Linked DNA regions of Methylocaldum szegediense. The protein of the gene in region 1 binds, or shares a complex with, the protein of each later gene. Links are inferred from orthologs where the notes say so. Each region holds a gene or a part of one and is shown on either strand. Other genes may lie near its edges.

Region 1 (11,718 bases):
TTCTTGAATGAATTCACGGGGAATTTTGCCGGCCATCGTTTACACCGGCAGCTCAGTTCATGCTTCGCCGTTCCCAAAATAAAGTTAAACCTCCGTGCTTCAACGGCTCAACAGGCTTTTAACCCGCGCGCTTACCGCCGCCATGTCGGCTCGGCCTTGCATTTTCGGCTTCAGGATAGCCATCACCTTCCCCATATCGCCGATTCCGGAAGCACCAGATTCCGCCAAAGCCTCGTTAATCAGAGACTCCACTTCCGCCTCGCTCAACGCTTGAGGCAAATAATCCTGAATAATACCGAGTTCCGCTTGTTCCGCAGCCACCAAATCGTCGCGCCCAGCGGACTGAAATTGCGCAATGGATTCACGCCGTTGCTTGGCCATCTTATCTAGAACGGCGAGGATCTGAGCATCATCTAGCTGAGTACGCTCGTCCACTTCGCGCTGCTTGATGGCGGCCATTATAAGCCGGATGACGCCTAGTCTGTCCTTTTCCCCAGCCTTCATGGCCGCTTTCATATCGGCCTGGAGACGGTCTTTCAACGCGCTCATGATAGATAGCGACCATCAGGTCTGCGGACGCCCTTTACGCAAATTCTGCAGAGCAAACCGTTCACGGGAAAGCTTCTTGAGATGCCGCTTAACTGCCGCAGCCGCTTTGCGCTTACGTTCCTCGGTCGGTTTCTCGTAGAATTCGCGGCGGCGAACTTCAGAAAGAATACCGGCCTTCTCGCAGGCACGTTTAAAACGACGGATAGCAATTTCAAAGGGCTCGTTTTCTCTCAGCTTGATCGACGGCATGTAGCTTCCCAAAAATTGAAACCAAAACAAATAAAATTCCCACAGCGGAATTACTCCGCCAACTGAAAAGCTCTAATTATACTTCTAGAGAGCTCCAGATAAAAGCCAATTTGTATGCACATACTCGGCATTGAAACGTCCTGCGATGAAACAGGCGTAGCGATCTATCACACTCAAAAGGGGCTCTTGGCTCATCGTCTGTACAGCCAGATAAGAACCCATGCGGAATACGGAGGCGTAGTACCCGAACTGGCATCCCGCGACCATATCAAGAAACTGGTGCCGCTGATCCGGCAAGTGATTGCAGACGCCAACATCTCCAAGCGGCAAATCGACGGCGTCGCTTACACGGCTGGTCCGGGACTGGTCGGCGCGCTGCTGGTTGGGGCGGCTGTCGCTCGCAGCTTGGCGTGGACCTTGGGCGTCCCGTCCATCGGCGTCCATCACATGGAAGGCCATTTGCTTGCACCCTTGATGGAACCAGATCCGCCCCGATTTCCCTTCGTTGCTCTCCTCGTTTCCGGGGGACATACCCAGTTGATCGAAGTAGAAGGCATAGGCCATTACCGCATCCTGGGAGAATCCCTGGACGATGCCGCCGGGGAAGCCTTTGACAAGACCGCCAAGATGCTCGACCTCGGCTATCCGGGAGGTCCCGCGATCGCGGAATTGGCTGAGGAAGGCGACGTCCAACGGTTCGAGTTCCCCCGCCCCATGACCGACCGACCGGGCCTCGATTTCAGCTTCAGCGGCCTGAAAACGCACACCTTGCTTACATTCGCCTCAACGGCCAAGACGCGACAGGACAAGGCTGATATTGCCAAGGCGTTCCAGGAAGCCGTCGTCGATACATTGGTGATCAAATGCCGACGGGCACTCAAGAAAACCAGGCTTACCCGCTTGGTGGTCGCAGGCGGCGTCAGCGCGAATCGATCCATGCGCGACAAACTTCGACGCATGGCTCGAGAAGAAAGCTTCCAGGTTTATTTCCCGCGGCTCGAATTTTGCGGCGACAATGGCGCCATGATCGCGTTTGCCGGCTGCCAGAGACTGCTCGCCGGACAGACTGAACCGCCCGAAATCAGCGCGTTTCCGCGTTGGCCGTTGAGCACATTGGCGCCGATCACGCTAGAGCAAGACTCGGCGGCCCGAGAATCTTAGATCTCGAAAAACCGCGTGAGCGAACGGTCCCGCGCCCAGTCCGATGGCTTAGGCAAACGAGCCAGGGAGGTCTGAAAAATCAGCAGTAAAGCCCAAACTATTCAGGCTTTGCGCCCGATCCGAGCCTCCTGCCCCTGAAGCAAGCGCTCGATGTTTCCGCGATGGCGCCAAATGAGAAACAGAGCCATCACGCCTGCCGCTCCAGTCAACTGCTCGGAACCGGTCAAGAACCAAACGTAGAATGGCGTTAGAACGGACGCAACCAAAGCCGCAAGCGACGAAATGCGCGAGACAAACGCAACGATAATCCAAGTCGCTAAAGCAGCCAGCCCAGCCGCCCACGCAAAGCCCAAGAGCACCCCGAGAGCGGTGGCAACGCCCTTGCCGCCCTTAAATTGGAAAAACACCGGGTAAAGGTGCCCGAAAAATGCAGCCAGCCCAACCAAAGCCATGCTGATCGCGTCAGCATCAAAAGCCTTGGCCAACAAGACCGGAACCAATCCCTTGCCGGCATCCCCTAACAAGGTAATCGCGGCCGCTTTCTTGCCGCCCAGTCGCAGCACATTGGTCGCACCCGGATTTTTCGAGCCTTGCTCGCGCGGGTCAGGGAGATGGAACAATCGACTCACGATCACCGCACTGGACAGTGAGCCCAGGAGATATGCCAAAGGAACTAAAAACCACACTGCCATGCGCTTAAAATGTATTCCGGTTGCTAGTTTTGTAATTTTTGTGATACCAATTCGCGACTTTGCGAAAACCGGTCGGATTGACGATGGACATTATATTTCTACGCGGTCTAGAGATCGAGACGGTGATCGGCATCTACGATTGGGAGCGAAAAATCAAGCAGACTGTCCTAATCGACTTGGAAATGGGTACCGATATCCGTAAAGCTGCGGCCTCGGACGATATCAAACACACACTGGATTACAAAGCGGTTTCAAAACGCATCATTTCTTTCGTAGAGGAAAGCGATTTTTACCTCGTGGAAACTCTAGCCGAGAAGATCGCTCAAATCGTTATCGATGAGTTCAAGGTGCCCTGGCTCAGGTTAACGCTCAACAAAAAAGGGGCAATCCGTAAAGCCAGCGACGTGGGAATCATTATCGAACGAGGTGAAAAACAAAAATATGCCTGATGTTTTCCTCAGCATCGGCAGCAATATCGAAAGAGAAAAGCACATCGCTTCCGCCTTGAAAGAGTTGGAAGAGCGGGTAGGCCCATTGACTGTCTCGAGCGTTTACGAAAGTGAAGCGGTCGGCTTCGAGGGCTCCAGCTTTTACAACTTAGTGGTGGCATTCTCCACCGAGCGCCCGGTATCCGAGATCGTGACGATGCTGAGCGAGATCGAAAGCCACCATGGGCGTACACGGGACTGCAAGAAATTCTCTTCGCGCACGCTCGATCTCGATTTGATCCTATATGGCGACCAGGTACTCCAAGAAGGCAAGCTTGCACTACCACGCGATGACATCACCCGCTATGCCTTCGTATTGGAACCGCTTGCCGAAATCACACCCAATCGAAAACACCCCATACTTGGCGAGAGTTACGCTGAACTGTGGGCCAAATTCGATAAAACCGGCGTAAAGCAGCGGCGGCTCGGCTCAGTTTCGGATATCAGCTAAACAGACTCCTACCGCCATCCACCGCCAGTATCTGGCCGGTAACATAAGGCGCATTCGCGACCAGGAATACGACCGCTTTCGCGATATCGGACGCTTCGCCAGCGCGTTTCATGGGTATACGGGTCAGAATGTCGGCTTTTTTCGTGGAATCCATATCGTGCTCGGGCCACAGAATAGCACCGGGCGCGACGCCGTTAACCCGGATATCCGGCGCCAACTCTTTCGCGAGGGCACGGGTCATCGCCGCCAGCCCGGCTTTCGCGACGCAGTAAACGGTGTAGTTCTCGAGCGGACGATCGGCATGGATGTCACCGATATTGACGATACAACCCTTACGTTCTCTCAAATAAGGTGCCGCCGTTTGGACCAGAAAAAACGGCGCTTTCAGATTGCTGCCCAGAAGGTCGTTCCATTGATCCTCCGTCACCGTCCCCAACGGGGTGGGATAGAACGCCGACGCGTTATTCACCAAGACGTCTAGACCGCCCCAAACGGCCGCCGCCCGCTGGACGAAATCATTCAGCCCGCCTGTCTCCCGCAAATCGGCCTGCAGCAAGTGGACCGAATCCTCGCGCACGGCGTTAAGCTCTCTGCACAAAGCCTCGGCGTCAGCCGCGGACCGATGGTAATGCAGCACGATATGGTATCCGGCCGCATGTAGCCGACGTACAATTTCCGCACCGATACGGCGTGCCGCGCCGGTAACGAGCGCCGATTTCGTCATATCACCCCTCACAATTCCAACAGCCTCTACACGTGATTGCTCTCAAATTGGGCGAACCACTGCCCCGCCCCCAGCGGCGAGGTAGGATCGTAATACAAGGACAGCAGTTTCAGGTGCCCGAACGGCCCCAATTCCGGACCCGGCAGCAACGTACGGAAGACCTCTCCGCCCATCAGTTGATGAGTGATCGTCTGAAACAGACGTGCAAGACGCCCTTCACGGACCATCGTGTCCAACATGTGAGGCCCGGCGATCAGGTAAATGGTTCGGTAGCCGAGTTCGCCCAGCCGACGCGTCAGCACGTCACCCTCCACCATTCTCCCCTTCCCCGCGAGAATGATGTCGTATCCTTGCCTGCGCCAATAGTCCAGCTTCGCAGGATCCGCCTGTTCTCCTGTGGCGATGTAACAAGCCTGACCATGTTCTCGGATGGACGGCGGCATCGGGAAGTCCAGACTGGCGCTCGCGACGACGATCGCCGGTTGAGGAACCAGCCCTTGCGCCTCGCGCCACTCTGCAAGGTCGCGGGTCGTATCGGTCAGACCGATTTGAAGAATGTTTCCCAGACGTTTCTCCGCCAGCGAACGGAGATAGCCACCGTGCGTGATCAGGCAATCCGCTTGGCACTCCAGCTCCAGAAACAATCGAAAGTCATTCGGCGTGGTCAGGCTTTTCGGAAGGTAGGTCTGTCCGCTCGAATCCTCCAACGCAATTCGTCCATCCAGGCTGGTGAGGAAATTGGCGTACACGAAAGGCTTTTCGGGCGTGCCCAGCCGGTGCAGATTCAGTCTGAGATAAAGCCCTTCTAATGCTACCTCCTCAAAAGGGGGAGGAAACAAACGAAATATGGTCTTGGCCATTCGATAAAGATGTGCCCACTGAAAAAACGATTTTCGCATGTTCACGTCCGAACATGGGGATATCCTCCTATCGAATTCAAAATTACAGTCAACGGCTCCCTCCGTTTTCGAAAAGACTGGCCGACCGGATACGCTTGAAGATAGCCACCTCGGTGATCACTTGGATGCGAGATCCCACGCCACGGATTTAAGCTGGTCGAGGAGGATTGATATGCTAAAATGCCGCGAAATTTACCATAGGCAGTATGATTCGAGCCGGCATCTCGCGGCTTTTATTTTATAGACGGCTCCCGAACTACCGGGAGGCTTGGGGCGGTGGTCGCAATTTCCATCGTGTCGGCCCAGACAAAGATTTCTTAGCTTGAGCTTGGGAAGGAAAAAATACGTATGAAAGTAGATCTTATGTTGGCGAAGGCGTTGAAGTTCGTCGTCTTCGTACTATTTACATTCATGACCCTCGTTTACTTCGGGGTTATGCTGCTATTGCCACTGGACATTCTGACGCAGATTATCCGCATTTTCCACGGCATCGGCTTGCCGACCGTGCTCGCCGCCGGGCTTGGCATCGGCGCCTTGGGTTACATAGGCTATCTTGTCTCTCGGATGCCCGAACTTTACAAACTAGTCGTCGATATCGGTGTGCAATTGATCTCATTCGGATACAGCCAAATTCAGCGCTTCGACCCACTCATTGATTCCGGAAAACAGACCGAGACCGCCTAGTAACGTCGCGATCGTTAGATCATTCCCTTAATCTCTCAACGAGCAATCAACCGATATTTGAGCCTGACCCAAACCCCGCTACGCGGGGTTTTTACTTTTTGGGTTCCGATGATGTAACCTACAGAGTTGCCTGCTGAACATCTCTCTCATACCATACCACCCGTTTCTACCCTATGTCCCGATTCGATAAACACTCCTTGCTGTCCGACTGGCGGCAGCGCGCCTTAAGCTTTGAGCAGGAAATCGGAAAGGCTGTGATCGGTCTCGATCATGCCATTCATCAAATCACTCTGGCAGTGTTCTCCCGCGGCCACGTTATGCTGGAAGGCGATGTCGGCGTCGGTAAAACCACCTTGCTGCGAGCCGTCGCGCGCGGATTGGGCGGCGCTTATGAGCGTATCGAGGGCACGATCGATCTAATGCCGAACGATCTCGTCTATCACACTTATATTAATGAAGTTGGCAAACCGCAGGTCGATCCCGGCCCTATTCTCAAACATGGCGAGCAGCTTTCCGTATTTTTCTTCAACGAGGTGAACCGTGCCCGCCCTCAGGTCCATTCCTTGCTGTTGCGGATCATGGCCGAGCGCAGCATCAGCGCTTTCAACCGGGAGTACTTTTTCCCGTATCTCCAAGTGTTCGCCGACCGCAACCGGGTCGAAAAGGAAGAAACCTTCGAAATTCCTTCGGCGGCGCGCGACCGTTTCCTGATGGAACTGCATATCGAGACGCCGCAAGACCCCGCTTTGCGACGCGCTTTGATGTTCGATCCGCGCTTTCACGACACCGATAGGCTCATCGAGGGCGTACAGCCGGGCGTTCTGCCCTATCGAGACATCGTGGATATCGCCCGCGTCATTCAAGCCGAGATCAAAGCGAGCGACGCGCTGCAGCAATATGCGCTCGACCTTTGGCAGGCGACCCGGACTCCCCAGGATTATGGGATCAAGATAGACGGCGTGGACATGCGGCAATTGATCCTGGCGGGTGCCAGCCCCAGAGGAATGAGCATGATGATGCGGGCAGCCCGTGTCTCGGCTTGGCTCAACGATCGGACCGCTCTAATTCCGGAGGACATCCGTCAGGTCTTCGTGGATACCACAGCCCACCGGGTTTTCTTCAACCCGGTTTATGAGCTTCGCCGTACTGACCTGGTCGGTGAACTGATGAACGGTATTTTGCAACGCGTCGCAGCACCTTGATTCCCGAGTTTCATTACCAAGTCAGTTGGCGCTCGCCCGGCATACTTCCAGGCCACCACCGCGGCACACAGCACGGCACCAGCCACGAGTTCGCCGGTTATGCGCTCTTGACGGCCCATCCGGACCCACGAAGCCTGGACATACGCGCCACACTGCACGACCCCTTCGGCCAGCTCATGGTTCGAACCTTTCGCCAAAGAAGCGCGATTCCCGTTTATGTTATCGCTGACCTTTCGGCGTCCATGGGGTTTCGGGGTACCACATCGAAAACCCGACTGTTGGCCGAATTCACCGCGTCGGTGGCTTATTCCGCTTATCGCACCGGCGATCTTTTCGGCTTTATCGCTTGTGACAGCGCGATACGCTGGGACTTGTTCCTGCCGCTGCGTTGGCACAAAGGAGCCGCCGCCGAACTGCTGGAGACCTTGGGAAATTTTTACCCGCGAGGTCGGTCTTCTGATGGACTGAATGAAGTTGCACCGCATCTTGGGAAACAAAAAGCCTTGGTCTTTCTTGTTTCGGATTTTCATTTCTCATTCGACCGTCTCGACACCGTGCTCGACTCACTAGTGCGTCACGACGTGGTTCCGGTGGTTTTGTGGGACAGCGCCGAATTCGATCGGCTTCCGTCATGGGGGCTGATTTATTTGAAAGATCCCGAAACCGGCATCCGGCGGCGATTATTCATGCGCCCGGCGCTGCGCGAAAAGATCCGGGCTTCATTCGAACAACGCCGCGACGATCTGGAACGGATCTGCGCGCTGCACGGCCGAGAACCGTTCTTCCTGAAAGACCGTTTCGACCCGGATGACCTCACCCGTTATTTTTATCGAGCCTAAGCGATGCGGCCCCTGTTTAAACTGATTTTAAGCTTGAGTCCGGTGCTTCTGTGGCTACCGATACTCGCCTACGCCGCCGGGTCCACACCCCGCATCGAATCCCTCACGCTGCGCGATTTCGGTTATGTCATCGGGGACCCGGTCGACTACGACGTTCTTGTCACCGTGCCTGACGGCTATGACTTGGAAACCGAATATCTGCCCGTGCCCGGGCCACTCAACGAGTGGCTGGACATCCGCGCCGTCAATTGGACCAAGGTTGACACGCAAGACGAGACACAATATCGGCTACGGCTGACGTATCAAATATTTAAAGGCGTACGACAGCCGGAAAAACTGACCATCCCTGCGCTGCCGATCCGCTTTCGGGGCCGTGCGCCGCTGGAAGTGCAGACACAGCCCTGGAATATTGCAATCGCTCCGATCATTCCGACCGATATCTCGGACGAGAACGTCAAGATCCGCGAGTCCGCCGGTCCCGAACCGCTTCCGATCGGTCCCCATCCCCTGAGATTTACCGCTTATCTCGCCGGAGCCCTAGTCGTGCTCGCCATCCTCGCCCGCCGCTACGGCTGGCTGCCGTTCTTTGCAAAGACAACACCGCCGTTCGCACGCGCCTTGCGAGATATTAGGAAACTCAATCGTAAACGAGGCGACGCTGAAGCGTACCGGACCGCGGTCAGGCTTTTGCATCGAGCCTTGGACGATACCGCCGGATTTCGTCTGTTTGCCGGGGAATTGGAGAGCTTCCTCGCGGCACATCCCGCCTTCAATGAACTTCGTGACGAGTTGAATCATTTCTTCGCTCTGTCCCGGCGTATCTTTTACACCGCCCCGGATGCACCCATCCCGGCGGATTCGCCGCTGGAACGGCTTGAAACGCTGTGCCGTCGCTGCATCGCTGCCGAACGGAGGAGCGCTTGAACATCGAGTTCTCGGCGCCATGGGCCTTACTGCTCGGTTTCGCCGCTCTCATTCCTTTGCTTGGACGCGGACAGCCGGCGATTTCTTACTCGTCTATATCGATACTCCCGAGCGATCCGCTATCGACCCTATTCGACCGCGTGCTGCGCTTCAGCGCCGCGGCGGCGGCTCTCAGTCTCAGTCTGGGCATCGCCGGCCCCTATTTGAGCGAGCGCTGGGTGGAAAGAGTCGGGACTGGAGCGCATATCGTATTGCTGCTAGACCGGAGTAGCAGCATGAACGAGGATTTTTCCGGCCAGTATATGGGCGGCCGCGCGCAGGAGACCAAAGGGGCCGTAGCCCGCAAGCTGCTGGCCGAATTTGTCAATCGGCGGGAACACGATCTGTTCGCCATGATCGATTTTTCGGCCGCGCCGATTTACGTGATGCCTTTCACGCAAGATAAGCAGGCCGTATTGGCCGCTATCGAGGCAACCAGCGGCCGCGGCCACGGCGCAACCAACATCGCTCCGGGACTTGCGATGGCACTCGACTTCTACAGCGGAAAACCGTTTACGGGTTCTCGGATCATATTGCTGGTTTCGGACGGAGCCGCGCAGATCGAAGAGGAAACCAGCGACCAGCTCAGACAGTGGTTTCAGGAAACGCAAGCAACCCTTTACTGGATTTATCTCCGTAACCCAAGAAGCGGACGCCTTTCGGAGAAACCAGCCAATCCCAACGAAAGCACGACGCCCGAATATCTTCTCCATGAATATTTCCAGAGTCTCGGCGTACCGTATCGGGCTTTCGAGGCGGAAAACCCGGAGGCGCTACAGCATGCGATCGCGGAGGTCGAACGATTGGAAAATCTTCCTTTGCATTATCTCGAAAAGCTACCGCGCCAGGATGTCTCCAGCTACTGCTACGGGGCAGCTCTCGTATTTTTGGCGCTACTGCTCGGTGCCAAGTTCCTGGAGGTAAGATCATGGCCAGCCTGATACACGTTTGGCGCTCGCCAGCAACGATCTGGGGCGTTCTAGCCATACTGCTAGCCGGAATCGTTTACGAAGGCCACGCCATTTTCCGTATTGCCCGCCACAACGGTCTAATCGCAGAACCGGAACGGATAGAGGTCGACGAGAAAACACCCTCGCCGCTGTTGTTCGCCAAAGCCCACCAACTCGAACGATCGGGCGCGACCCTGGAAGCCATGCAGCTTTATACCGGCATTCTCGGTCAAGGGGACGAACATTTTCGCGAGTGGGTTCATTACAACCTTGGAACACTGTATCTGCGGGAAGCGGCTGAGCTCTGGAACGCCAAGGGCGTTCTGGAGTACGTTCGCGTCAACACGCTGGTCGCTCTAGCGAAGGAACAGTTGCAGGAGGCTCTCAGGCTGAACCCGAACAACTTGGACGCCCGCATTAATCTTGAATATGCTCATCGGATTACGCCTCCGGCCAGGGAGCGGGAGCAAGCGAATTGGCAGGGTGCGAAATCCAGCGTGTTTGCAACCGTACCCACGATTCCGGGCGGCGCGCCGTGAAGATGCGGTTGTTTTGTCGGGACTGGCGCGCGACGACGCTGCTCGTAGCCGCCGTACTCGTCGCATGGACCTTTGCCGAGCCGAAACTCCCTTTGCCACAGCAGGTTTACCGCTACGCGTTCGTGGTCGACGTAACCCAGAGCATGAACGTGCGCGATTATCATGTCGATAACATGCCGCCGGACCGGCTCAATTTCGCTAAGGAATCGATCCGTCAAGCGGTACGTGAACTGCCTTGCGGTTCTGAAGTCGGCCTCGGAATTTTTACGACTCGGAGCGTTCAACTACTGTTCGAACCCATTGAGGTTTGCGAACACCTGCCCGTGATCGACGACGTGCTCGCCCATATCGATTGGCGTATGGCCTGGGCGGCCAACAGCTTTATAGAGCAAGGGATTTATGCGGCGATCCGGGACATCAAGAAACGCGATCCCAGCGTTCGGCTCGCGTTCTTCACCGACGGCCAGGAAGCACCACCGCAGACCATACGCCCGAATTTTTTTGAAAAGCCCGGGGAAATTGCGGGTCTCATCGTGGGCGTGGGCGGCCTGCAACCAACCACTGTCCCGAAATACGATCGTGAAAACCGGCTCATCGGTTATTGGGAAAATACCGATATCGCGCAAATACCGGAATCCACCACCGCATACCAAACGACGGAGGCTGCCCCCCGCCTTCCGCATGAGGGCTATTACCTTTCCTGGCTGGATGAAAACCATCTGCGTGAACTGAGCGCAACAACAGGACTCCGCTACCATCGTCTGGAAACACCGCAAGCTCTCATGGAGGCATTGCGCGCGCCGGAATTCGCTGAACGCCGGACCACCTGGACCGACATTCGATGGTTGCTGGGGCTTGCGGCACTCTTGCTGTTCGCTTCGGTCTACCTAGTGGCTGGTGATGAAAGTTCAAAGAGGGTTTGAACCGTGTCTATTGGAAAAATCCTTATCTTCGTCGGTATCGGCTTGTTTCTGCTCGGACTGATCCTGTCGTACGCTCCAGGAATTTTCAGCTGGTTCGGGAAACTGCCCGGTGATATCCGGATTCAAGACGAAAACAAGTACATCTTCATCCCCATTACCTCCATGATCATCATCAGCCTCGTGCTGACACTGGTGATCAATTTGTTCTTTCGTCGCTAGGCCGCCGGAACCGATAACCAGGCTATCGCCACCGTCACATTCATCCACTCGACTGCATTCCCAAGCTTCTACAGACAATAGGACCTTTCGTTTTTTTGCGTAAAGCTCTACCGGCCTTCCTTTCCTCGGCCCCAAGCCTTAATCGAAATTTCATGTTGGGCCACTTGAAAACTAAGTTGCCGTCAC
Region 2 (11,783 bases), 2.3 Mb from region 1 along the record:
GGCGCGCCAGCGTTTGATAACGTCGATGCCGGAGATAAACGGCAACCCTAGATCGACGATCGCGAGATCGAACGGATATTCGCTACCCATGAAGACCGCTTCCTTGCCGTCGGCGGCAGTGTCCACGGCATAGCCCAGGGCCTGTAGGCGAGATTTGAGCTGGGCGCGTAATTCGGCTTCGTCTTCCACAATTAACAGGCGCATGAGAATCGTTCCGAAGAGGGTTGTTCAAACGGTTTCAGCGGCCAAACCCCATGATGTAAACGAATCGCTCCAGGCGCGACTTCCGAACCCTCATCCTCGGGCATCGACGTGGAAAATCTTCACCCGGCCGTCCGGCAACAGCACTTTGATGCGATAGGTGACACCGCCGCCGTTTCGGACGGTATCGGCCGCGAGGATACGGCCACCGGTTTCACGTCGGATACGCTGGATGGCCTGGTCAAGGCTGATGCCGGGCCGGGCCTGTGGCTGGCGCGCGATGAAAGGCGTGACCGGAGCGTCCCGCCCGAACGGTGGCTGTGGATAGGCGGGAGATGCCGCCAGCAGCAGGCAGCCCAGGATTGCGGAAGAAAAGCGTTTGTTTCTCACGCGGCTCGATGCGAGTGGGGCGTTTCCGAGAAGCAAGCCGGGTGGCGAAACGCCGCCCGGCTCTTGAGTAGGCGCAGAATATCACTCTCCGTTCCATAGCGACAACGGACGCTACCGAGTCACCGAGCAACGAGGTAGCGCCTGGACTCAGTGTGCGATCTCATGTCCCAATACCGCTCCGGCCACTGAACCCGCGATGATGGCTCCATGATTGCCGTATCCAACCTGTTCTCCGACCAGGCCGCCGAGCACGCCGCCCGCGACGATCGGCAAGGCTCCGGCTAAACCGCTGCCGCGACCGTAATAGGCGGGATAATGGTTGTGGTAGACCACCCGAGGCGGATGGTAATGATGTACTACCCGCGGCGGACGGTAATGGCGCGGCGCAGGCGCGTGGTAATGGTGAATCACTTTGGGGCCATGATGATGGTGGTGGCCATGGTGGTGATGGTGATGATGATGCCCGTGGCCCCCATGGCGGCCTCCAGCTTCGGCGCCGGAAGCGAAAGCGAATAGGCCGGTAGCGAATACGGCAATCATCATTTTATACAGTGGTCTCATGACTTGATCCCCCGTTCAAACACTTAAAACTGGCGCCGGAACCAAACCCGTGATGTTTGCCGGCAGGATGAAGATAGTCCTTCGTCCCTGAATGCACGCTGAACAGGATGGTAAGCCTCGACCGAACGGGATCCCGAGCCGAATCAGGCAATCAGCTTCAGCCCCGGCGGAAGCGCCTCGCCGAAGAGGCGTTTTTCATCGGCCTCGGTAAGTTCTTTCACTTCGGACACCATGGCGATCCACGACTCCGGCGCTTTGCCGGCTTTCAGCCGTTCAATGATTTCTGATCGAAGCATCGGGTCGATATCTCGTTCCCGGTCGCCGCTGAGCCTCGCGATGAGAGCCGCGGCAAAGCCCGCGTGAGGCTCTTTCTTGAAGTCGTAGTTCAGGATTCGGTCCAGCCATTCCTCGGCAACGGCGCGGGGAACCACATTGTGTGCACTGCCGTGGAACGGTACGCGCGCCCCGACGCGGCCGAGCGCCCACCAGCTTTCGGTGGGTTCGCCGGGCTTGGCCAGGCGCTGCAGCAGCCAATTTCCGAGGTCGATCTTCTTGGACACCGGCAGCCGTTCCAGCACGGCCGCAAGTCTCACCATGTCCTCGTAACTGCGCTTCTTGCTAAGGGCGGGAAGATTGCCGCGCCGGGCAGTCTCGGGGTTGATGAAGTCGGCCAGGTCCTCGAATATCGAAAGCTGTGCCTCTTCGTTCAGGCCGCCGGCAAGCCGCCGCCAGCAGGTCCACCACTCGGCCCAATTTTGGATTTCGTTGACGAACTGTAAACCTTGCCGGTAGACGGCGAAGACCTGTTCTACCCGCCAGTCGTCCAGGGGATAGCCGAACCCCGGACGGAGGCAGTACCCTGTCAGGCTGAACCACAGGCGCTCGTGTTCGGCGGATCGCCGCCGGTGCGGCAGCCCTTCCAGCAAAGCGCTGAACAGATCGCGCAATAAGGCGGTCTCCCAGCCGGCTCGGGGGCCTAGAATCTTTTCAAGTTCCGAACGCAGCCCCTTAACAAGCTTGGTATCGGCAGCCTTTGATTTTTTGCCGAAAACCAGTCGGATTTTCTCCACGGCCTGATCAACGCGCGGATGTCGGTGAGCTTCGGGCAAGACCGCTTGCGGGGCGGCCTGCCGCAATTGAAATTCGATCTTCCAGCGCCGTTCGGTATCGTCGGCCGCGACACAATGCAAATCGAGCGTACCGATCTCGGTTAGGGCAGCGACAATACGGACGGCTTGCTCGGTTCGGCCTTGCGCGCTTTCCCGGTCCAGAATCGCGGCAAGCGGCGGCAAGCGGACGAAACGATCGTCGTCGATTTCGGTCAGCTCACCCGCCTCAAAGCGTCGGTCTTCGCTGGATGATGCCAGATTGAAGCGTACCGGTTGTCCGAGCCTGAGCAGGAAACTGCGGTCGGTCAACACGATCTCGCGGCCTTCCTCGGTTCCCCGCGGCAGAATGCAGACACCCTTGGGCGTTTCGTTGGGACCCGTTTCCACCATCAGAAAGTAGCTTCGGGCCGAGCCGCCGCCGATGCGCTGAACCGCATGGCCACGCCTCGCGAGCCCGTAGGCTACCGCGCCGTAGGCCACAGCCAAATCGGGACGTTCGTTCTTTAGCAGAACCGGGCGTCGGTGTCCCCATGAGGTCAGGAGGTCTACCACACGTTCGGCCAAGGCCGAGCTGCGGAATAAGCCGCCATTGAGCAGCACGGCATCCGGGACCGGCTCGGCGGCCTCTGCGCCGAGCGCTTCACGTGCCGCTTCGGAGTGTTGTGTGAGAAAAGCGGCCAGGTGTTTGCTGATCGCGGGATCGGCGGCATAGGGCAGACCGAATTCGACCACGCCGATTCGTTTTCGATCGGGATGGTCGGCGAGACCGGTCATCGGCAGGAAGCCGTCGAGCGCGACGTCGCGGACCTCGTCTCGGGTCAGTTCGACCGAGCGTGCGCCGCCAATGAGCCGGGCTCCGGCGCCGAGCAGCGTTACGGTCACAGATTCCGGTGGGTCGGGCGCGAGCAGCCGTTCTTTGGCCAGCCGGCATTGTTCGACCAACTGGAAAAGTTCGGCCGCGGACAGCTTGCGGTCTTCACCCACCAGCCGGCGTTCTGCGAGATGCGCCAGGGTCAGGTCGATGTTGTCGCCGCCCAGCATCAAATGATGGCCGACCGCGATCCGGGTGAGCTTAGGTTCTTCCCCGCCCGGCTCCACCTTGATCAGAGTCAAGTCGGTTGTGCCGCCACCGACGTCGCAGACCAAGAGCAGGCGGACGTCGCCGAGTTCCTCGCGCAAAGAGGCGCGGTGATTCCAGAGCCAGTCGTAGCAGGCTGCCTGCGGTTCTTCGAGCAGGCGCACGTTAGGAAGTCCGGCCAGCCGGGACGCTTCCAGCGTCAAAGTGCGCGCGGCCTCGTCGAAGGAGGCGGGCACGGTGACCACGATTTCCTGATTTTCCAGCGTCGCTTCCGGATGGCGGTAATTCCAGGCCGAGCGCACATGGCGGAGATAACTCGCGCTGGCCTCGACCGGAGAGATCTTCGGAATTTCCTCGGGAGCGCCCCAGGGCAGAATGGGCGCAGTGCGGTCCGCGCTGGCATGGGACAGCCAGCTCTTGGCGCTGGTCACGAAACGGCCCTGGGTTTTCGCGCCCAAGGCGCGTGCCAGCTTGCCGATGACTGGACGGTAACCAGATGGCGTTTCGGACGATGGCCAGGGCAGGCCTGCGTCCGCTTCGGTCAATTCCTCCAAGGAGGCGTGATAGCGGACCGAGGGCAGGAGCGGTTCGGCCGCGACTTCGCCCGGTGCGACCAACTGATCGATGTGAAAAAGCCGGATCTCGGCACGTGCGGCTTTGACGAGATCGGCATAGGCCACCACGGTGTGGGTCGTGCCGAGGTCGATGCCGACGAGATAACGAGGCGTCTGGCTGGGTTTTTCGGGCATGGGTCGGGGAGGTGTCCGCAGGGGTATGTCCCCTGCGGTTCGAAGGGTTATTAACCGAATGGCCAAAAGCCTTTCTTGGACGATGTTTCGTTGCCGGAGGTTTGCGCTGCGCTTTCTTCCACGGCGGTTTCGGGCTCGTCCTCGCTCGCAGCGGCTGAAACATCGCCCAGGATCGGTTCCTCCGGCGCGACATTCTCATCCGATGGCAAGGGTTTCTCGCCCGCACGGACGTCGAATTCGACATTCCAACGCTTTTCGCCGTCCTTCTCGACCGCTTCCAACTGCAGCGTGCCGACCTCGGTCACACGGGCCGCCAGATGGACCGGGACGATATCGCCGGTCTGGTGCTCCCCGGCCGGCAAAGTGACTTCGATTTCGTCGAGTTCTTCCAACTCGTCCTCCGACCAGTAGTCGAGGCGCGTCCCGACCACGTCGTCGCGGCGGACGGTGGATGCGAAGAAGCGGAAACGTACCGGCTCGCCGACGACCAATCCGAACTCGTAGGGCGGCAGATCCGCCTCGGTCCCTTCCTCCATGCCGAACGGTGCGATGCACAAGGCCTCGATCGGCGGCGGGAAGCCCGGTACGGCAGGCATGGCGCTCTCGACGCCCACGTAATAAGCGGCGGCAGTGCCTCCACGGATGCGGACGCCGCGACCCTTGCGGACATAGCCGTAATACGCGGCGCCGCGCGACACGGCCAGATCCAAATCGGCGCCGTGCAGCAGCCGTGCATGGGGCGCGCCGTCGGCCTCGAGCCAGCTGTTCAGCACCTCGAGCAGGCGATTTTCGAGTGCGGGCGATTTGAACACGCCGCCGTTGAGGAGCAGCGCAGTGGGATGCAGGAAGCGTGCATCAGCAGGAAGGTCGAATCCCTGCAATTCGCCGGTCGCGCCGATCTGTCGGCTCAAGAAGGCGGCGAGATGGCAGGTGATCCGCGCATCCTTGGCATAGGGAAGGCCGAGCGTCGTCAAGCCGGTGCGAGCCTGAACGGCCGGGCGGTCGCTGATCTGTACCCGCGGAAAGAAGCCTTCGACTAGGGTCCGCTCGACTTCGCTGCGCGTCAAGCTGGTGCGCAGGGTACCGCCGATGAGCGACGAACCGCGGCTGGGCACGACCACTGCGACTTCATCCGTTTCCGTATCGGACAGCAAGGATTCCTTGGCGTCCCGGCAACTGTGCATGAGCGCCTGGATCTGCCACGGCTCAAGCCGTTTGCCTTCGGCCTCGAGCTTCATTTTGAGGACATAAGCCAGCGCCAGGTCCATGTTGTCCCCGCCGAGGAGAATGTGATCGCCGATGGCGACGCGGTTGAGGACCAGATTGCCTTCCTCCTCGGTCACCGCGATCAACGACAGGTCGGTGGTGCCACCGCCCACATCCACGACGAGAATGATGTCGCCCGGTTTTACTTGCTCACGCCATTTTCCGTCGCTGGATTGGATCCAGCTATATAGCGCCGACTGCGGTTCTTCGAGCAGAATCGCCTGGCGTAGGCCGACGGCGTGGGCGGCCTCCACTGTAAGCTCCCGTGCGGCAGGATCGAAAGACGCCGGCACCGTGATCACCAGATCCTGCTCGCTCAAAGGCGCGTCGGGATAGCGGGCGTTCCAGGCGTCGCGCATGTGACGGAGGTATGCGATAGATGCCTGAAGCGGCGAGACCCGCTTGACCTCTTCGGGAGACTGGATCGGCAGGATAGGCGCGCGGCAGTCGACGCCGGAGTGAGATAGCCAGCTCTTGGCGCTCGACACCAGGCGTATGGGGGTCTTGCTGCCGAGTTGCCTGGCCAGCTCGCCGACGATGGCTTCCGGATGTTCGTCCCAGGGCAAGACAATGTCGCCGGGCGCAAGCTCGGCTTCGTGGGCTTGATAAAGAAAAGAAGGCAGTTGTTTTTTTTCTCCGATCGTGCCGGGGGACGTCAGTTGCGGAATATCCAAGACCTCGATCGGCGCTTTTTCGCCGTCGCACCGGCTGAGATCGACATAGGATACGACGCTGTTGGTCGTGCCGAGGTCGATGCCTACGGAATACTGGGGCTCACTCACAATTCTACCTCTGCTTGGGCGATGATACGTACGTCATGTCCTTCGGCGACCTTGGGCAGTCTGACGGCAGTGGCGCGCCAGCCGCGGTGTATCAAGGTGCCGGTAAAGGGCGGCTCACCGACGATGTTGCCGGTAGGCCTGATGCTCGCGGCGTCGAAGCCTTTCGGCAGGGTGATGCGCGAGTTCTCCTGCTCTTTGCGCACCGGTTCGAGCTCGAAATGTTGGCTCAGTACCCTGCGACACCCTTCATGCACGACGCGGGCTGCCGCACCGATCTCGGCGTCGGAATAGGCTGCGATGTTTTCCTGTACGAAATCGACGAAACGGGCTTCTTTCTGCAAGAGCCCGAGAAGCTGCAGGGCCGCGTCGGGAGTGGCTTCTTTGACAACGACGGGCTCGGGACGTTCCAGTTTTTTTGGTTCCGGTGGCTTGGGTGCTTCCGGGACGGGGGTGGGAGCCACCTCGACGCGAGCCGGCTCGGCTGCGGGTTTTCCGCGTCGCAACAGGGCGATGACGGCTACCGACAGCAGCAGGATCTGAAGAATCAGCAGAATGACCACCAGAACCGCAAGCCCGATGTGGACGGCGTCAAACGTGGTGGGTATGAGTGTTGGGTCGAATTGCATTCGGTTCCTCTTTATTCGTTGGATGATATTCTCTGAAACCACGTGTCGCCGCGACACGCAAGGGCGGCTGCGTGGATGATGCAACCGACCGGCCGAGAATACGAGCTCGAGATAGTCGCGTTACGGCTGCCTGGTCGCCGTTTGGGCGGCCTGGGTAGCCATGAACGTGCGCAAGATCTGACGCGCGACCTGGGTACGACGAGCGCGCATGTAGCGTTCGGAGATCGCGGCCGGGACCTTTTCGCTGTCGAACGCGGCTTTCACTTGCGAGAGCTTGTCTTCGCAGGTTTTCAGGACACTGTCGGTGATCGCTCGCGAATCCACCGGCTCGCCGATATGCGCCCGAGCCTCGGTGTTGACGCAGCCTTGATAGGCGACCAAAGCCAGGTTGACCTTCTCCAGGGTCTGGTCGGAAAGCGTAGTGCCACGCCATTCGTCCTCGGCGAGAGCCGGCGGCAAGGCCGAAACAAGGATTCCGGCAATCAGCGCACGGGGAAAAAGTCTCATAACCTGTGACTCCTGTGTTCGTCGAATGACCATTATCCGTTCGATTCTACGCGATGTTGAGGATCGGCGGAACGGAAAACGGCGCGCGGGAGTCCTTTCCCTCCGGAAAATCGTCACGCAGGAGAGTTCCGGTGGAGCACGGTTTCGTGTTTCAAAAGGGCCCAGCGAACATGTTCCCTAATCAGGGGTGACGGATCGTCCATCCGGGATGCCAAGGTTTCGAGGATTTCGATGGATGGGGGCGCGTTGCCCAAAGCCACCGCGATATTTCTGATCCAGCATTCGTAACCGATGCGGCGTATGGCGGAACCTTCGGTTTTTTGCAGGAACGTCGCTTCGTCCCAGCGGAAAAGTTCGATCAGACCGGCGGTATCTAGGCCGTGACGTGGCAGGAAATCCGTTTCCTCCGTCAGGCGCGCGTAGCGGTTCCACGGACAGACGAGCTGGCAATCGTCGCAGCCATAGATTCGGTTACCCATAGCGGCGCGGAATTCTTCGGGAATCGGCCCGCGCAGCTCGATGGTCAGGTAGGAAATGCAGCGCCTTGCATCCAGGCGATATGGCGCGACGATGGCTCGGGTTGGGCAGATGTCGATGCAGGCCGTGCAGCTTCCACAGTGGTCGCTTGTTTCGGAGTCGACAGGCAAGGGGAGATCGGTATAGATCTCTCCCAGGAAAAACATCGAGCCCGCGTGGCGGTTGACGAGATTCGTGTGCTTGCCGATCCAGCCGAGGCCGGCTTTGGCGGCGAGGGCTTTTTCCAGCACCGGCGCGCTGTCCACGAAGACACGGTAACCGAAAGGGCCGACTTCGGCCGCCACGCGCTCGGCCAGTCGCTGCAAGCGTTTGCGCAGCACCTTGTGATAATCGCGGCCGAGGGCGTAGCGGGAGATGAACGCGGCGCCGGGCTCTTCCAGCCGTTCCCGGACCGCGGTCCTCTCCTCGGGCAGATAATCCATGCGCACGCTGATGACCCTTAGCGTACCTGGGACGAGCTCGTCCGGACGGCTGCGCTTGGTTCCGTGTCGTTCCATGTAATCCATTTCCCCGTGAAACCCGTGTTTCAGCCAGTCCTCAAGCCGCTTTTCGGCTGCGGACAGGTCGGTATCGGTGATGCCGACTTGCTGAAAACCGAGCTCTCGGCCCCAGGTCTTGATTTTCGCGGCGAGCGCGGAGTAATCGGGAGCGGACGAAGTCACAGAAGTGTGGAGACGGTACGGCGTTTAAGCCAGAATGTAAACGGAGCAAGCGTAGTTTAGATACAGCTTACTGGGTTATGAGCGAACGATACAGCCGAAGTTTCCCGAGAGACCTTTATCGCGCCGAAGACGTGCGCGCGATGGATCGTTATGCGATCGAGACAGTCGGCATCCCCGGCATCGAATTGATGCGCCGCGCCGGCGCGTCAGCCTTTGCCGCTTTGCGCCAACGCTGGCCGGAAGCGCGCACGCTGTCGGCCATTTGCGGCAGCGGCAACAACGGGGGAGATGCCTATGTGGTCGCCCGCTTGGCCCACGACGCAGGCATGGATGTGCGGGTCTATCCGGTTGCGCCGCCAACGAATTTGAAGGGCGATGCGCTGACCGCTTACCAGGATTATCGGGCAGCGGGCGGCGAGACATTGGATTTTATTCCGGCCGATTTCGAGGGCGCGGAAGTCCTGGTCGACGGGATTTTCGGAACGGGCCTGGATCGGGAGGTCGGCGGGTACTACGCGGATGTGATCAAGGCCATCAACCGGTTTTCCGGTCACGTGGTGGCACTGGACATTCCCTCCGGACTCCATGCGGATACCGGCTCCGCGCTGGGTGTCGCCGTCAAAGCCGATTTGACCGTGACTTTCATCGGTCTCAAGCAGGGCCTCTTTACCGGCGAAGGTCCGGAATACGCCGGCGAGATCGTATTCTCCGACCTCGATACGCCGCCGGAAGTGCGATATTCCGTCAAGCCTTCGGCCATGCTGCTGCCTCCATGGGAGCGAGGTTTGCCGGCGCGTCCACGCCATGCTCACAAAGGCCATTTCGGTCACGTGCTAGTGGTGGGGGGCGATAGCGGCTATAGCGGAGCCGCCCGTATGGCTGCCGAGGCCGCGGCTCGGGTCGGCGCGGGTTTGGTCAGCATCGCCACGCGGAAATCTCATGCGGATTTGCTCAACCTGACCCGTCCGGAGCTGATGTGCCACGGCGTCGAAACCATCGATGACCTGCGTGCGCCTTTAGAACGCGCCACAGTCGTCGCTATCGGCCCAGGGCTCGGACGTTCGGAATGGGCCAAGATGCTGCTCGACGCGGTTTTGAATACCGATTTGCCGATCGTGGTGGATGCCGACGCGCTGAATCTTCTGGCGGAAAGTACCCGAACCCGGGACAATTGGGTTTTGACGCCACATCCTGGAGAGGCGGCGAGGCTGCTCGGCGCGACATCTCAGGAAATACAAAAAGACCGGTTCGATGCTGTTCTGAAACTTCAGACGAAGTTCGGCGGCGTGATCGTATTGAAAGGCGCCGGGAGTTTGGTCTGCGGCCCGGATCGATTGCCTCGTGTCTGCACCGCTGGAAACCCCGGCATGGCCAGCGGCGGCATGGGCGATGTGTTGACCGGCGTCATCGCGGGACTCCTGGCACAAAGACTAGATCTTTTCGATGCCGCATCCCTGGGGGTGCAATTGCATGCCGCGGCTGGGGACGAGGCCGCAAAAGGCGGGGAGCGGGGACTCCTGGCCTGCGATTTGATGGATCCGTTGCGCCGGTTGATCAATTTATGAGGGTGATGCTTAAGGACGAGGCGGAAACGCTTGCATTGGCCGAGCGCGTCCATAGTGCCCTGCCATCGGGGGCTCTCGTCTTTCTCCATGGAAACCTCGGTGCCGGTAAGACCACCTTTGTGCGAGGCTGGCTCCGGGCTGCAGGCTTTTCGGGGCCGGTGAAGAGCCCGACTTTCACGCTGGTCGAAGAGTACCCGTTCGAGGACCGGATCGTTTACCACTTTGATCTGTACCGGCTGAACGACCCGGAAGAACTGGAATGGACGGGCTTCCGGGATTATCTTCGGGCGGACGCCGTTTGTTTCGTAGAATGGCCGGAGCGTGGCGCGGGCCTTTTGCCCCGGGCCGACCTTGAGATCCGTCTGGAAATATCGGGTACTGGGCGCATCGCGGAGATATCGGCCGGTACCGACCGCGGCGCAGCGGCGCTAGCCCGGCTGCACGCCGAATAGCCTTTTCTTGCGGTTTTCAGCAGCTCGGACTATGTTTGCCCAGAGCTTTCACGCTGGGCAGTTTTATTCATCAGAACATTTCCCTGATCCGACTCGAAGCGGCGGAGCTGAACGCTCGTCCTTCATGGAGACAAGCTCGGAGGAAGGGACGCCGGCGAGGATTGAAACAAAACGAGCACACGAACCATGGAAAAAAAAACGTTGATCACATGGTTGGCACTCACATTCTGCGGCTACGCGCCTTTGCTTCTGGGCGCGCCGGTACAGATGAACGCCGTGAAATTCGAAGCCGCCGCGCAGAAGTCGCGTCTGATTTTCGATTTCTCGGCGGCGCCGAAATATCGCATTTCCCGGACAAGCAAGCCGAATCAGCTGCAAATCGATTTCGAAAAGATTTCCGTGTTTGGAAAGCTGGGGCAGCCGCCGGCTTCCCATTCCCTGATCGTGAAGCTCATTCCCATCGAGGGCAAAGCCAAGGATAGTCCGAGGATTTTGCTTGATCTCAAACGTCCGGCGGACTACAAGGCTTATGTCACCCCAGTCAAGGGAAGTGTCCGTTTGGTACTCGAACTGACCCCTGCGGCCGCCAAGACAGGAAAAAAAGCGGCTTCCGCGGTGCCGGTAAATTCAGCAAAACCGAAAGGCGCCTCGGCGCCACCAAAAGCGGTCGCAAAGCCGTCTTCCGTCAAGTCCGCAAGCTCGGCGGGCCCAGCGAGGCCTGTCCGTTTGTTGAAGCCAGCGCCGGACAAGGTGCGGGTGGTTGTCATCGATGCCGGTCACGGCGGCAAGGACACCGGGGCCATAGGTCCAAACGGAACTTATGAGAAAGACGTGGTGTTGGCGATCGCGCGCAAGCTTGAACGGCTGATCCGGGCCGAGCCAGGCATGCGGGCGGTCATGGTGCGCAACGGTGACCAGTTCGTCGATCTGCGCGAGCGGGCGGAACGCGCGCGCAAAGCAAAGGCCGATCTGTTCATTTCCTTGCACGCGGACGCTTATGTCAGCAACGACGTAAAGGGATCTTCCGTGTTCACCCTTTCGGAACATGGCGCATCCAGTGAAGCCGCGCGTTGGCTGGCGGACCGGGAAAACGCCGCCTTAGTGGGCGGCGTTCAGCTGAAGGGTAAGGACAAGATCCTAGCCTCGGTGCTGCTGGATCTGTCGCAATCGGCGACGCTCGAAGCCAGCAATCGCGCGGCTGCAAAGATATTGGGAGAACTGAAAAAGGATTTCCATCTTCACCATCGCGATGTGCAAAAAGCGGGATTTGTGGTGCTCAAGTCGCCTGACGTACCCTC

The links.
Region 2: the proteins of tsaD (region 1) and tsaE are in contact, whole or in part, in a crystal structure (PDB 6N9A), measured with the Thermotoga maritima proteins. The link is inferred for Methylocaldum szegediense from one-to-one orthologs. Residues at the interface, in WP_004082750.1 of Thermotoga maritima: Cys10, Asp11, Arg49, His50, Leu82, Gly84, Gly135, Gly136, Glu154, Thr155, Leu156, Asp157, Asp158, Ser159, Glu162, Asp165, Lys166, Arg169, Leu170, Tyr175, Lys213, Thr214, Leu217, Tyr218, Gln221, Arg222, Asn324; in WP_004082108.1 of Thermotoga maritima: Leu37, Gly38, Lys46, Lys57, Val59, Lys60, Ser61, Thr63, Phe64, Thr65, Leu66, Met67, Val69, Pro71, Tyr82, Arg83, Leu84, Asp86, Asp88, Phe89, Asp93, Ile128, Asp130, Glu131, Arg134.

The regions. Positions count from the first base shown.
Region 1 is NZ_OX458333.1:4,152,512-4,164,229, reverse strand. What follows is about bases 1-2,935. They hold tsaD (tRNA (adenosine(37)-N6)-threonylcarbamoyltransferase complex transferase subunit TsaD), read left to right. Parts: upstream 1-912; coding sequence 913-1,959; downstream 1,960-2,935. Other genes in these bases: folB (dihydroneopterin aldolase), read left to right, coding at 2,735-2,935; plsY (glycerol-3-phosphate 1-O-acyltransferase PlsY), read right to left, coding at 2,061-2,651; rpsU (30S ribosomal protein S21), read right to left, coding at 565-798; QEN43_RS18100 (GatB/YqeY domain-containing protein), read right to left, coding at 100-549; dnaG (DNA primase), read right to left, coding at 1-36. Also shown: more of folB, read left to right, coding at 2,936-3,100; folK (2-amino-4-hydroxy-6-hydroxymethyldihydropteridine diphosphokinase), read left to right, coding at 3,093-3,590; QEN43_RS18070 (pteridine reductase), read right to left, coding at 3,583-4,314; QEN43_RS18065 (RibD family protein), read right to left, coding at 4,341-5,213; QEN43_RS18060 (hypothetical protein), read left to right, coding at 5,562-5,897; QEN43_RS18055 (AAA family ATPase), read left to right, coding at 6,071-7,099; QEN43_RS18050 (DUF58 domain-containing protein), read left to right, coding at 7,096-7,938; QEN43_RS18045 (hypothetical protein), read left to right, coding at 7,942-8,862; QEN43_RS18040 (vWA domain-containing protein), read left to right, coding at 8,859-9,842; QEN43_RS18035 (tetratricopeptide repeat protein), read left to right, coding at 9,830-10,390; QEN43_RS18030 (VWA domain-containing protein), read left to right, coding at 10,393-11,313; QEN43_RS18025 (DUF2905 domain-containing protein), read left to right, coding at 11,317-11,532.
Region 2 is NZ_OX458333.1:1,823,867-1,835,649, reverse strand. What follows is about bases 8,758-11,757. They hold tsaE (tRNA (adenosine(37)-N6)-threonylcarbamoyltransferase complex ATPase subunit type 1 TsaE), read left to right. Parts: upstream 8,758-10,029; coding sequence 10,030-10,485; downstream 10,486-11,757. Other genes in these bases: QEN43_RS07800 (N-acetylmuramoyl-L-alanine amidase), read left to right, coding at 10,672-11,757; QEN43_RS07810 (bifunctional ADP-dependent NAD(P)H-hydrate dehydratase/NAD(P)H-hydrate epimerase), read left to right, coding at 8,758-10,033. In the rest of the region: QEN43_RS07850 (response regulator transcription factor), read right to left, coding at 1-204; QEN43_RS07845 (PepSY domain-containing protein), read right to left, coding at 295-591; QEN43_RS07840 (hypothetical protein), read right to left, coding at 739-1,152; QEN43_RS07835 (Hsp70 family protein), read right to left, coding at 1,296-4,088; QEN43_RS07830 (Hsp70 family protein), read right to left, coding at 4,139-6,136; QEN43_RS07825 (DUF2760 domain-containing protein), read right to left, coding at 6,133-6,762; QEN43_RS07820 (hypothetical protein), read right to left, coding at 6,883-7,269; tRNA epoxyqueuosine(34) reductase QueG, read right to left, coding at 7,383-8,468; more of QEN43_RS07810, read left to right, coding at 8,546-8,757; more of QEN43_RS07800, read left to right, coding at 11,758-11,783. UniProt on the Escherichia coli protein: Required for the formation of a threonylcarbamoyl group on adenosine at position 37 (t(6)A37) in tRNAs that read codons beginning with adenine.